DNA from 2 places in the Variovorax stachyos genome. Region 1 is predicted to be linked to the other one. Evidence: riboswitches for the same ligand, from Rfam matches in the RefSeq annotation. Region 1 holds a riboswitch; the other holds the start of a gene.
The links. A riboswitch is a leader RNA that binds a small molecule or an ion and turns the genes downstream of it on or off. The one in region 1 is predicted to bind S-adenosylhomocysteine.
Positions count from the first base shown of each region.

Region 2: linked by a shared signal. The riboswitch ahead of metH (methionine synthase) and the one ahead of ahcY (adenosylhomocysteinase) in region 1 are both predicted to bind S-adenosylhomocysteine.

Region 1 is NZ_JBLFFN010000001.1:84,575-90,856, reverse strand. Features, by position in the region: gene ACMGEZ_RS00430 (TlyA family RNA methyltransferase) at 1-529, opposite strand, end outside; gene ahcY (adenosylhomocysteinase) at 549-1,988, opposite strand; S-adenosyl-L-homocysteine riboswitch at 2,061-2,131, opposite strand; gene ACMGEZ_RS00420 (hypothetical protein) at 2,231-2,860, shown strand; gene ACMGEZ_RS00415 (peptide chain release factor 3) at 2,934-4,562, shown strand; gene ACMGEZ_RS00410 (HAD-IIB family hydrolase) at 4,649-5,440, shown strand; gene trxC (thioredoxin TrxC) at 5,520-5,957, opposite strand; gene ACMGEZ_RS00400 (tripartite tricarboxylate transporter substrate binding protein) at 6,046-6,282, opposite strand, start outside.
Region 2 is NZ_JBLFFN010000008.1:114,865-121,146, reverse strand. Features, by position in the region: gene ACMGEZ_RS16780 (SH3 domain-containing protein) at 1-678, shown strand, start outside; gene ACMGEZ_RS16775 (LysR family transcriptional regulator) at 675-1,562, opposite strand; gene ACMGEZ_RS16770 (PACE efflux transporter) at 1,655-2,092, shown strand; S-adenosyl-L-homocysteine riboswitch at 2,101-2,195, shown strand; gene metH (methionine synthase) at 2,216-4,969, shown strand; gene ACMGEZ_RS16760 (ArnT family glycosyltransferase) at 4,969-6,282, shown strand, end outside.

The DNA.
Region 1 (6,282 bases):
CGAGCAGAGGAACAAGGGCAGGCAGCACGAGCGTGAGCGAAATGAAGGACAGGTCGCCGACGATCAGGTCGAACTGCGTCTGCGCCGGCGATGCGGCGCCCCAGGCCGAGGCGTCGAGCACGCGCGCATTGACCCCCTCGAGCGCAGTGACGCGCGAATCGCCGCGCAGCCGCGGATGCAGCTGGCCATGTCCGACATCGACACCCACCACGTGCACGGCCCCTTGCTGCAACAGGCAGTCGGTGAAGCCGCCGGTCGACTGGCCGACGTCGAGGCAACGCCTGCCGCGTACCTCGATGCCAGCCGCAGCCAGCGCGCCCTCGAGCTTGAGCCCGCCGCGCGAGACATAGCGCGCTTCGGCCGGGTCGAGCAGTTCGAGTTCGGCATCCTTCGGCAGGTCCTCGCCGTTCTTGGCCACCGTGCGCCAGAGCGCACCGTCGCGCCAGCGCAGGCCCCCTGCGATCAAACGCACGGCCTGCGAGCGCGAAGCGGCCAAGCCGCGTTCGACGAGCAACTGGTCGGCGCGCACGGCGTTGCGCGGCCCCCGCTCAATAGCGGTAGCTGTCCGGCTTGTAGGGGCCGTTCTTGTTGACGCCGATGTACGCGGCCTGCGCGTCCGTCAGCACCGTGAGCTCGGCCCTGAGCTTGGAAAGCTGCAGGCGCGCAACCTTCTCGTCCAGGTGCTTGGGCAGCACGTAGACCTTGCCGACCTGATAGGCGTCGGGCTTGGTGAAGAGCTCGATCTGCGCGATCGTCTGGTTGGCGAAGGAGGAGCTCATCACGTAGCTCGGATGGCCCGTGCCGCAGCCCAGGTTCACCAGTCGGCCCTTGGCCAGCAGGATGATGCGCTTGCCGTCCGGGAAGATCACGTGGTCGACCTGCGGCTTGATCTCTTCCCACTCGTACTTCTCGAGGGAGGCGACCTCGATCTCGTTGTCGAAGTGGCCGATGTTGCAGACGATCGCCTGGTCCTTCATTGCGAGCATGTGGGCGTGCGTGATGACGTCCTTGTTGCCGGTCGTGGTGACGAAGATGTCGGCCTTGTCGGCGGCATATTCCATGGTCACGACGCGATAACCTTCCATCGCGGCCTGCAGCGCGTTGATCGGGTCGATCTCGGTCACCCACACCTGCGCGCTGAGCGCGCGCAGCGCCTGGGCCGAGCCCTTGCCCACGTCGCCGTAGCCGGCCACCACCGCCACCTTGCCGGCGATCATCACGTCGGTGGCGCGCTTGATGCCGTCCACCAGCGACTCGCGGCAGCCGTAGAGATTGTCGAACTTGCTCTTGGTCACCGAGTCGTTCACGTTGATGGCGCGGAACAGCAGCGTGCCCTTGGCGGCCATTTCGTTGAGGCGGTGCACGCCCGTGGTGGTCTCCTCGGTCACGCCGATGATCTCGGCCGACTTGCGGGTGTACCAGGTGGGATCGACGGCCAGCTTGGCCTTGATAGCCGCGTAGAGGATGCGCTCCTCGTCGCTGGTCGGGTTGGCCAGCACGCCCTGGTCCTTCTCGGCCTTCTGGCCCAGGTGCATCAGCAGCGTGGCGTCGCCGCCGTCGTCCAGGATCATGTTCGGGCCTTCGCCGGCCGCGCCCTTGGGGCCGAAGTCGAAGATGCGGTGGGTGTAGTCCCAGTAGTCCTCGAGCGACTCGCCCTTGATGGCGAACACCGGCGTGCCGGCGGCGGCGATAGCTGCGGCCGCGTGGTCCTGGGTCGAGAAGATGTTGCACGAAGCCCAGCGCACCGTGGCGCCCAGGGCTTGCAGGGTCTCGATCAGCACCGCGGTCTGGATCGTCATGTGCAGCGAGCCGGTGATCCGGGCGCCCTTCAGCGGCTGGCTCTTGGCGAATTCTTCGCGGATGGCCATCAGGCCGGGCATTTCGGTTTCGGCTATCTTGATTTCCTTGCGGCCCCAGGCGGCAAGGGACAGGTCGGCGATCGCCTGGTCGGCAGTGGACACCGGGGAAGCTTTGAGTACGGCGCTCATGAGGACTCCAAACAAGTTTGAGTGAGGCCGCTGCTTTCGGGGTTCTGGCGGAACAGACTCACCCGCGAGAACAGCGGTTGAGCGTGGTTGCGATGTGTGGTCCGAGCCTCACGCCTGGCGGCGCTGCAACGCTCCTCGGAAGGCGGCATTTTAGCGTGTGCGGCACTTCGGCGGCCAGCAGCGATTTGCCGATCGTCCTAGACTGCTTCCGGTTCGTCCCGGACTGCCACCCCTCAACCCCCATGCCCATATTCAAAGCCCTTGCCACCTCGCTCGTGGTCGCCGCCTCGGCCGCAGTGTCCGTCACTGCCTTCGCGCAGGAGACCGTGCGCGTGCGTGGCGTCATCGAGCGTGTCGACGCCGCTTCGCTCACGGTCAAGGACCGCAGCGGGGAAACCGTGACGATGGTCCGTCCCGCCGACATGAACGTCTCCGAGGTCGTCCCGCTCACGCTGGCCGACATCAAGCCGGGCAGCTTCGTCGGTGCCGGCGCGATGCCGCAGCCGGACGGCACGCAGCGGGCCGTCGAAGTCCTTGTGTTCCCGGAGGCCGCACGCGGGACGGGCGAAGGCTTTCGCCCCTGGGACCTCATGCCCCAGAGCACGATGACCAACGCCACCGTGGCCCAGCTCGAAGCTGCCCCGTCCTCGGCGCCGGGCGGGCACAAGCTGCTGCTCAAGTACAAGGACGGCGAGCAGACCGTCATCGTGCCGCCCGGCACGCCGGTCGTGACCTTCAAGCCGGGCAACGCCGATCAGGCCGCCCTGGTGGTGCCGGGGGCCAAGGTGGTGATCACCGCGCAGGTGAAGGACGGCCGACCCACTGCCTTGCGCATGCTGGTCGGGCGCAACGGCTTCACGCCGCCGATGTGAGCCGCTCTCGCTAAAATCACGAGCTTTGCCTACCAGCCGCCCGCGCCCGTGAGCGTGCACCGCGTTCACTCCCATGTCCTTCGCCTCCGAAACCCGCCGCCGTCGCACCTTCGCGATCATTTCCCACCCCGACGCCGGCAAGACCACGCTGACCGAGAAGCTGCTGCTGTTCTCCGGCGCGATCCAGATCGCAGGCTCGGTGAAGGCGCGCAAGGCCTCGCGCCATGCCACCTCCGACTGGATGGAGATCGAGAAGCAGCGCGGCATCTCCGTGGCCAGCTCGGTGATGCAGATGGTCTACCGCGAGCACGTGATCAACCTGCTGGACACGCCGGGCCACAAGGACTTCTCCGAGGACACCTACCGCGTGCTGACCGCGGTCGACTCGGCCCTGATGGTGATCGACGCGGCCAACGGCGTCGAAGCGCAGACCCGGCGCCTGATCGAGGTCTGCCGCCAGCGCGACACGCCCATCATCACCTTCGTCAACAAGATGGACCGCGAGGTGCGCGAGCCGCTCGAGCTGCTCGACGAAATCGAGCGCGAGCTGGGCATGCCCTGCGTGCCCATGACCTGGCCGGTGGGCCAGGGCAAGAGCTTCGGCGGCATCGTGAATCTGCGCACGAAGGCGATGACGGTGTTCGAGTCGGGCAGCGAGCGCCTGCCGCAGGACTTCGAAACCGTCGCGCTGGCCGAGCCCGAAGCGCTGAAGAAGCGCTTCGGCCACGAGTTCGAAACCGCCATGGAGAGCATGGAGCTCGCCACCGGCGCCTCGCCGGCCTGGGACCGCGAGGCCTTCCTGTCGGGCAAGCAGACGCCGGTCTTCTTCGGTTCCGGCGTCAACAACTTCGGCGTGATGGAGGTGCTCGACGCGCTGGTCGAGCTTGCGCCGCCACCGCAGCCGCGTACCAGCACCACCCTGGTCAACCGCCAGCCGGTGGTGCGCGAGATCAAGCCTGATGACAAGGACTTCGCCGGTGTGGTGTTCAAGGTGCAGGCCAACATGGACGCCAACCACCGCGATCGCATCGCCTTCGTGCGCATGGCGTCGGGAAAGTACACGCCCGGCATGAAGCTCAAGGTGCAGCGCACCGGCAAGGAGCTGCGTCCGACCAGCGTGGTCACCTTCATGAGCCAGCGGCGCGAAGCGGTGGAGGAGGCCTACGCGGGCGACATCGTCGGCTTCACCACGCACGGCGGCGTGCAACTGGGCGACACCATCACCGACGGCGCCTCGCTGCAGTTCACCGGCCTGCCCTTCTTCGCGCCCGAGCTCTTCATGACCGTGATCCTCAGGAACCCGCTGCGCACCAAGCAGCTGCAGCAGGGCCTGGCCCAGTTGGGCGAGGAAGGCGCGATCCAGGTGTTCCGGCCCGAAGTGGGCGGCCCGATGCTTCTGGGCGCGGTAGGGCAGCTGCAGTTCGAGGTGGTGCAGCACCGCCTGAAGACCGAGTACGACGCCGACGTGCGGCTGGAAGGCTGCCAGTACACCGGTGCGCGCTGGATCACGGCCGACACGCCGGCCGAGCTGCGCGCCTTCACCGACGCCTACCCGGCGCGCATGGCGCGCGATGCGGCCGACACGCTGGCGTACCTGTGCACCTCACCCTACGACGTGCGGCTGGCGCAGGAGCGCTTTCCGAAGATCCATTTCCATCCGCTGCGCGAGCATGCGGGCCTGGCCCTGCAGAGCGCAGGCTGACAATGCCCCCCACGCTCGGCACTGACGTGTCCTCGCTGCCCCCCAAGGGGGCGCAGCCGCCCTTGGGGCGGCCCGGCGGCCGGCTGATGCTCCCGCTCGACGCCTGGCCGATCGAGGCGCGCGCGCAGCTCGTCGGCGTGTTCACCGACATCGACGACACGCTGACCACCGAGGGCGCCGTCACGCCGGATGCGCTCGACGCGATGAGCGCGTTGCAGGCCGCCGGGCTGAACCTCGTGGCCGTGACCGGCCGACCGGTAGGCTGGAGCGAGCCCTTCGCGAGCCTCTGGCCGGTCGATGCGATCGTGGCGGAGAACGGCGCCGTCGCACTGGTGCGCACCGCGGCAGACCGCATCGAGAAGCGCTACCAGCAGGATGCCGCGACCCGGGCGCGCAACTTCGAACGCATGCAGGCCGTGCTCGGCCGCATCGAGCGCGAGATCCCCGGCGCGCGCCGCGCCGCAGATTCCACCGGCCGGGAATGCGACATCGCCATCGACCACAGCGAATTCACCCGGCTCGACGACGCCACCATCGCGCAGGTGGCCGACCTGATGCGCAGCGAAGGCATGCACGCCACTGTGAGCAGCATCCACATCAACGGCTGGTACGGCGAGCACAACAAGCTGGAAGGCGCGCGCTGGATCGTGCGCGAGCTCTGGGCCCGGCCGCTCGATGACGAGATGCAACGCTGGGCCTACGTGGGCGACTCGACCAACGACGCGCTGATGTTCGAGCATTTCGCCCACAGCGTGGGCGTCGCCAATGTGCGGCGCTTCGAGACGGCGCTGGCGCACTTGCCGCGCTACGTGGCGCCCAGCGAGCGAGGCGCGGGCTTTGCCGAGGTCGCGGCCGCCATTCTCCAGGCACGCGGCTGAAGCCGCCCTGCCGCTTCTTCAGGGCGCGACCGTGAAGCCGACCGCTCGCGCAAATGCGCGGGCGACGGCCCACGAGGACTCAGCCCAGCTGCGCGCGAGCCCAGCGCACGATATCCGCCGGGCCCATCGCACCGGCCTGGCGCGCGATCTCGCGGCCGCCGCGGAACAGGGCCAGGGTCGGGATGCTGCGGATGTTGAAGCGCGTGGCCAGCGCCGGCACCGCTTCGGTATCGACCTTCGCCAGGCGCACCTGCGGCTCGAGCTGCGCCGCCGCCTGCTCGAAGCCCGGCGCCATCTGACGGCAGGGGCCGCACCAGGGCGCCCAGAAGTCCACCAGCACCGGGATTTCATTGCGGCCGATGTGGCGCTCGAAGGCCGCCTGGTCCAGCGCGGTCGAATGGCCGGTGAAGAGCGGGCGGTGGCAGCTGCCGCAGTCGGGCGCGCTGCCCAGCTGTGCCTGGCGCACGCGGTTGGTGGTGTGGCAATGCGGACAGACGACGTGCAGTGATTCGTTCATCGGGAACTCCGGCGCGGTCATTCCCGGGAACTGGGGCCGGACGCAGCAAATGCAAGCCGGGCTGCTTCGGCACCAGCCCCCACCAGCTTTACTGCGGCTTGGCCAGGCCGAGCTTCTCGATGAGCGCCTTCTCCCGCGCGAAGGTGGTCTGCGCGAACTTCGTGTAGTCGGCCGAGCTCATGTAGATGGGAAGCATGTCGTAGCGGCCCAGCGCGGCCACGTAGCTGGGCTCTTCCATCGCCTGCTTGAAGGCATCGTGCAGCTTCTTCACCACCTCGGGCGGCGTGCCCTTGGGCGCGCCGATGCCGAACGGCGAGTTCTGCAC
Region 2 (6,282 bases), on a different contig from region 1:
GACTACGTCTACGAGGATCGGCGCCTCCCCCTGGCAACATACGGGGCGACCATCGGCGTGCCGATCGTCGGCTTCACGATCGGCAACTACTGGGCCGACCACTACCGCGACCGGCCCTGGTACCGCGAGCCGCGCTGGTGGCATGGGCGGCCGCCACCGCCGGTGGCGGGATGGCGTCCGGTGCCGCCGCCGAGGCCGAATTGGGAGCCCCGGCCCTGGCATGACCGCGACTCGGGGTACCGGCCGCGCCCGGGCCCTGGCTACCAGCCCCATCCGGACCCAGGCTTCCGGCCGCAACCTGGCTGGCAACCGCCGCCCGGGCAGCGTCCGCCGCCGGAGCACGGCTTCCGGCCGCCGCGGCCTGACCGTGACGTCCGTCCGCCGCAGCCCGGCCACGACTTCCGCCCGCCGCGGGGCGATGCTGGCGTCCAACCCCCCCAACCTGGCCACGACTTCCGTCCGCCGCGGGGCGATGCTGGCGTCCGGCCGCCCCAGCACGCCCAGCCGCCGGGCATGCAGCCGGGCGCTCGCCCCCCGCAAATGCACCCGGGCCAAGCGGCCGGCCGCCCGCCGGCGCCAAGTCCCGCGCCGGGCCCGGCGCCGGCCATGCCTGGCGCGGATCTGCGGCAACGGCAGCTTGACCGGATCAACCGGCCGCCGTCGAACGATCAACCCTAGTCCTTCTTGCGCGCGATCAGCGCCACGAAGCGCTGCGCTCCCAGGCCCAGTGGGCGTTCGCGCGACCAGACCACGTCCACCCACAGGTCCAACCCGTTCGAGAGGTTCTCGAAAGGGATCTCGAGCAGAGCGCCGGCCGCCACATGCGGCCGGGCGAAGTTGCGCGGCAGCCAACCCCAGCCCAGCCCGGCGGTGATCAGGCTTAGCGCCGCCAGCGCGTTGTCCGTGCGCCAGACATGGCGCGCGAACTCGAAGCGCGGGTCACGGGTGGCCAGGTCGCGGCCCGCCACGACGATCTGCCGGGTCGTCCTCAGGTGATCCTCGCGCAGCCGCCCGCCGGCACCGGCCAGCACCGGATGGCCTGGCGCGATCACGGCCACCATCATCTCGTTGGCGACCTCGTGAAAGGCCTCGCGGCCGTCCAGGCTCGGGCGTTCGAAGACCAGCGCCAGCTGCGCGCGGCCGCTGTGCAGCAGCGCCAGCGCGTCGTCCTGCGGCGCGGCCAGCACCTCGACCTCCAGCTGCGGATACTCCTGCGCGAGTGTGGCCAACGCGCCGCTCCAAGGCGCGGCCAGCAGCTCGGGCGCGATGGCGAGGGTCAGCCGGTTCTCCAGACCCCGGGTGAGGGCCAGTGCCTGCACCTGTAATTGCTGCAGCTGCGCCGCCAGCAAACGGGCCTGCGGCTCCAGCGAACGCGCGGCGGGCGTCGGCTGGGGCTCACGTCCCTTGCGGTCGAACAAGGCGAGGTCCAGCTCGGCTTCGAGGTTGGCGATCGCCATGCTGACCGCCGAGGGCACGCGGTGCAGGGCGCGCGCGGCGGCCGAGAACGAGCCGTGGTCGAGCACGGCGAGGAAAACCTCCACGTTGTCGCTGGTGAAACTCATCGGCTATCAGAAAACCTGAAAGAAGATGACTTTTTATATCAGCAACAGACACATAAAGTCGAGCGGATCCACAGCACCACAGGATCGATTTCATGCAAGGGCTCAAGCGCCGCGTCCTTTACATCACGCTCTACGAGGGCATCGCCATCATTGTGGCAAGTGCGGGACTGGCACTAATGACGGGGCAGAGCGCCGGCCATTCAGGCGTGGCGGCGGTGCTGGCCTCGGCCATCGCCATTCTCTGGAACCTCAGCTTCAACGCCCTGTTCGAGCGCTGGGAGTCGCGCCAAACCGTACGTGGACGCAGCCTGCGCCGCCGCATCGCCCACGCGATCGGCTTCGAGGGCGGGCTGGTGGCCTTCCTGGTGCCGGTCTTCGCCTGGTGGTTGGACGTGAGCCTGTGGCAGGCGCTGGTGATGGACCTGGGCTTGGTGGTGTTCTTTCTGGTCTACACCTTCATCTTCAACTGGGCCTTCGACGGGATCTTCGGCCTGCCCGCGTCGGCGTCCGGGGCCGCGAAGCCGGCGTAAAATCCCCGGCTCCCAAGGAGCGTTGCAGCGCGGCCTCCCTTGACCAGGGCGCCGCGTCAGGCTTGGGCTTCCATTCGCTGGAGTGCAACGACGCTCGCCTGAACCCCGTTCGCAGGTGAGTACATGTCTTCAGATTCCACTTCTCCCGTCCAAGTCCCCCCGATGAAGCTGTCCGGCCTGGAGCCGGTGCAGATCGGCGCGGGCACGCTGTTCGTCAACATCGGCGAACGCACCAACGTCACCGGCTCCAAGGCTTTCGCCCGCATGATTCTCAACGGCCAGTTCGAGGAGGCGCTGGCGGTGGCCCGCCAGCAGGTCGAGAACGGCGCGCAGGTGATCGACATCAACATGGACGAGGCCATGCTCGACAGCAAGGCCGCGATGGTGCGCTTTCTGAACCTGATCGCCAGCGAGCCCGACATCGCGCGCGTGCCGATCATGGTCGACAGCTCCAAGTGGGAGGTGATCGAGGCGGGCCTGCGCTGCATCCAGGGCAAGGGCATCGTCAACTCGATCAGCATGAAGGAGGGCGTGGAGAGCTTCAAGCACCAGGCCACGCTGCTGCGCCGCTACGGCGCGGCCGCGGTGGTGATGGCCTTCGACGAGAAGGGCCAGGCCGACACGTACCAGCGCAAGATCGAAATCTGCGAACGGGCCTACCGCATCCTGGTGGATGAAGTGGGCTTCCCGCCCGAGGACATCATCTTCGACCCCAACATCTTCGCGATCGCCACCGGCATCGAGGAGCACAACAACTACGCGGTCGACTTCATCGAGGCCACGCGCTGGATCAAGAAGAACCTGCCGGGCGCCAAGGTCTCGGGCGGGGTGTCGAACGTAAGCTTCAGCTTCCGCGGCAACGACCCGGTGCGCGAGGCCATCCACACGGTGTTCCTCTATCACGCGATCCAGGCGGGCATGGACATGGGCATCGTCAACGCGGGCATGGTGGGCGTCTACGACGACCTCGAGCCGTCCTTGCGCGAGCGCGTGGAAGACGTGGTGCTCAACCGCCGGCCCGACGCAGGGGAGCGCCTGGTTGAAGTGGCCGAAACCGCCAAGAGCGGCGCCAAGGACGACAGCAAGAAGCTCGAGTGGCGCGGCACGCCCGAGCAGCCGGTGTCGGTCAACCAGCGCCTGTCGCATGCGCTGGTGCACGGCATCACCGACTTCATCGTCGAGGACACCGAGGAGGCCTACCGCGCCATCCTCGCCAAGGGCGGCCGCCCGCTGCACGTGATCGAGGGCCCGCTGATGGACGGCATGAACGTGGTCGGCGACCTGTTCGGCGCCGGCAAGATGTTCCTGCCGCAAGTGGTGAAGTCGGCGCGCGTGATGAAGCAGGCCGTCGCCCACCTGATCCCCTACATCGAGGAAGAGAAGCGCCAGGACGAGGCCGCCGGCCGCGACGTGCGCACCAAGGGCAAGATCGTCATCGCTACCGTCAAGGGCGACGTGCACGACATCGGCAAGAACATCGTCACCGTCGTGCTCCAGTGCAACAACTTCGAGGTGGTGAACATGGGCGTGATGGTTCCTTGCCACGAGATCCTGGCGCGCGCCAAGGTCGAGGGCGCGGACATCGTGGGCCTGTCGGGCCTGATCACGCCCAGCCTCGAGGAAATGCAGTACGTCGCCGGCGAGATGCAGAAGGACGAGCACTTCCGCATCCGCAAGATCCCGCTCCTGATCGGCGGCGCTACCACCAGCCGCGTGCACACGGCCGTGAAGATCGCGCCGCACTACGAGGGGCCGGTGGTCTACGTGCCCGACGCCTCGCGCAGCGTGAGCGTGGCGCAGTCGCTGCTCTCGGAGCAGGCCACCGCCTACATCGACGAGCTCAACGCCGACTACGACAAGGTCCGGCAGCTGCATGCCAGCAAGAAGCAGGTGCCGCTGTGGCCGTTGGCCAAGGCGCGCGCCAACAGGACGCCGATCGACTGGAAGGGCTACGTGCCGCCGGTGCCCAAGTTCACCGGGCGGCGCATGTTCCGCAACTTCGACCTCAGCGAGCTCGCGAAGTACATCGACTGGGGGCCTTTCTTCCAGACCTGGGACCTGGCCGGGCCCTTCCCCGCGATCCTCAAGGACGAGGTGGTGGGCAGCGAAGCGGTGCGCGTCTTCGGCGACGGGCAGCGCATGCTCAAGCGCCTGATCGAGGGCCGCTGGCTCACCGCCAACGGCGTGATCGGCTTCTGGCCCGCCAACACCGTGAACGACGACGACATCGTGATCTACACCGACGAGACGCGCACCAAGACCGCACTCACCTGGTACGGCCTGCGGCAGCAGACCGAGAAGCAGGCGATCGACGGCGTGATGCGCCCCAGCCGCTGCCTGGCAGATTTCGTGGCGCCGCGCGACAGCGGCCTGGCCGACTACGTGGGCATGTTCGCAGTCACTGCCGGCATCGGCGTCGAGAAGAAGGAGAAGTTCTTCCTCGACGACCTCGACGACTACTCGGCCATCATGCTGAAGGCGCTGGCCGACCGGCTGGCGGAGGCATTCGCCGAGGCGCTTCACCACCGCGTGCGCACCGACCTCTGGGGCTATGCGCCCGACGAGGCGCTGAGCAACGAGGCGATGATTGCCGAAAAGTACCGCGGCATCCGCCCGGCGCCCGGTTATCCGGCCTGCCCGGACCACAGCGTGAAGGGGCCGATGTTCGAGCTGCTGCAGTGCCAGGACATCGGCATGACGCTGACGGAAAGCCTGGCCATGATGCCCGCCGCCAGCGTCAGCGGCTTCTACCTGAGCCATCCCGAGGCCACCTACTTCAACGTCGGCAAGATCGGGCGCGACCAGTTGCAGGACCAGGCCGCACGGCGCCACGAGAGCGAAGCCGACCTTGAGCGGCTGTTGGCGCCCAATCTCTGATGCTGGTCGAGAAACTGACCTTCGCAGCCGCGCATTACGCGGCGCTCGCGATCTTCGTCGCCGCCTGCTGGGGCTTCGGCCGGGCGGTGTTCGCGCGCCTCGGTGCGCCGGTGCACCGCGACTTCTGGCTCGAGATGGCCATGGCCATGGCGCTCGGCGTGGGCATCTTCATCTGCGTGTTCCAGGCCCTCGGCATCGCGGGGCTGCTCAATGTTCCCGGCGTGCTGCTGCCCGTCGCGGTCGGCTTTGCCGCGGCCTGCGTGCAGTTCCCCGCATGGCTGCGACAGGCGCGTGCCCTCGAGCCGGGGCCCTCCCTCACCTGGGTCGAGAAGGCCGGCCTCGGCGCGCTGGCGCTGGTCGCGCTGCCTACGCTGGTGGCGCCGCTGGCGCCGCCTGCGGCCTTCGACGAGCTGATGTACCACCTGCCTTACGCGCGCCAGGTGGCGCAGACCGGCACGCTGGGCATCCACGAGTGGCTGCGCTACCCCTGGTTCCCGTACAACTACAACCTGCTCTATGCCGCCGCGCTGCTGGTGGGCGACGACGCGCTGCCGCACTTCATGAACGGGCTGGCCGGCTGGCTGTCGGTATGGATGATCTACCGCCTGGGCGTGCAGCATCTCAATCGCGTGCTGGCCTGTGCGGCCGCCGGCATCTGGCTCGGCATCGGCGACTACTCGAACGCGCTGATCGACATGGGCGTCGCGCTGTTCGTGCTGTCCGCCTGGATCGCTCTGTGGTGGTGGAACGAGTCGCACGCGGCGCAACCGGCGCAGGGCGCGCGCTGGCTGGCGCTGGCGGCCTTCTTCCTGGGGCTTGCGGCCGGTTCCAAGTACCAGGCCCTGACCTTCCTGCCGCTGGCCGCGTGGTTCGTGGTCCGGCGCGAACGGCGCCCGGCCGTCTGGGCGGTGGGGCTCGTGTGCTTCCTGCTGCCCTGCGTCTACTGGTACGCGCGCAACGCCGTCATGACTGGCGACCCCTTCAACCCAATCGGCGCCAAGCTGTTCGGCTTCAGCAACTGGAACCTGGCCGACTACAAGAACCAGGTCGACGACGTGCGCGCCCACGCAGCGTTGCCGAACTTCCTGATCTGGCCGGTGGTGCTCGCACCTTTCAGCCTGGCGTGGCGGCGCTCGCCGGCGGTGCACGCGGCGATCGTGTTCTGCGCCTACTCGCTGCTCGTGTGGGCGGCAACCTCGCGCTACCCGCGCTACATGACAGCCTCCTTCCCGCTGCTCGCTCTGGTCGCGGTGCTGGGCTGGCAGGTGCTGCTGCGATGGGTTGCGGCGGGGCTGCGCAGACTGGTGCCGGCG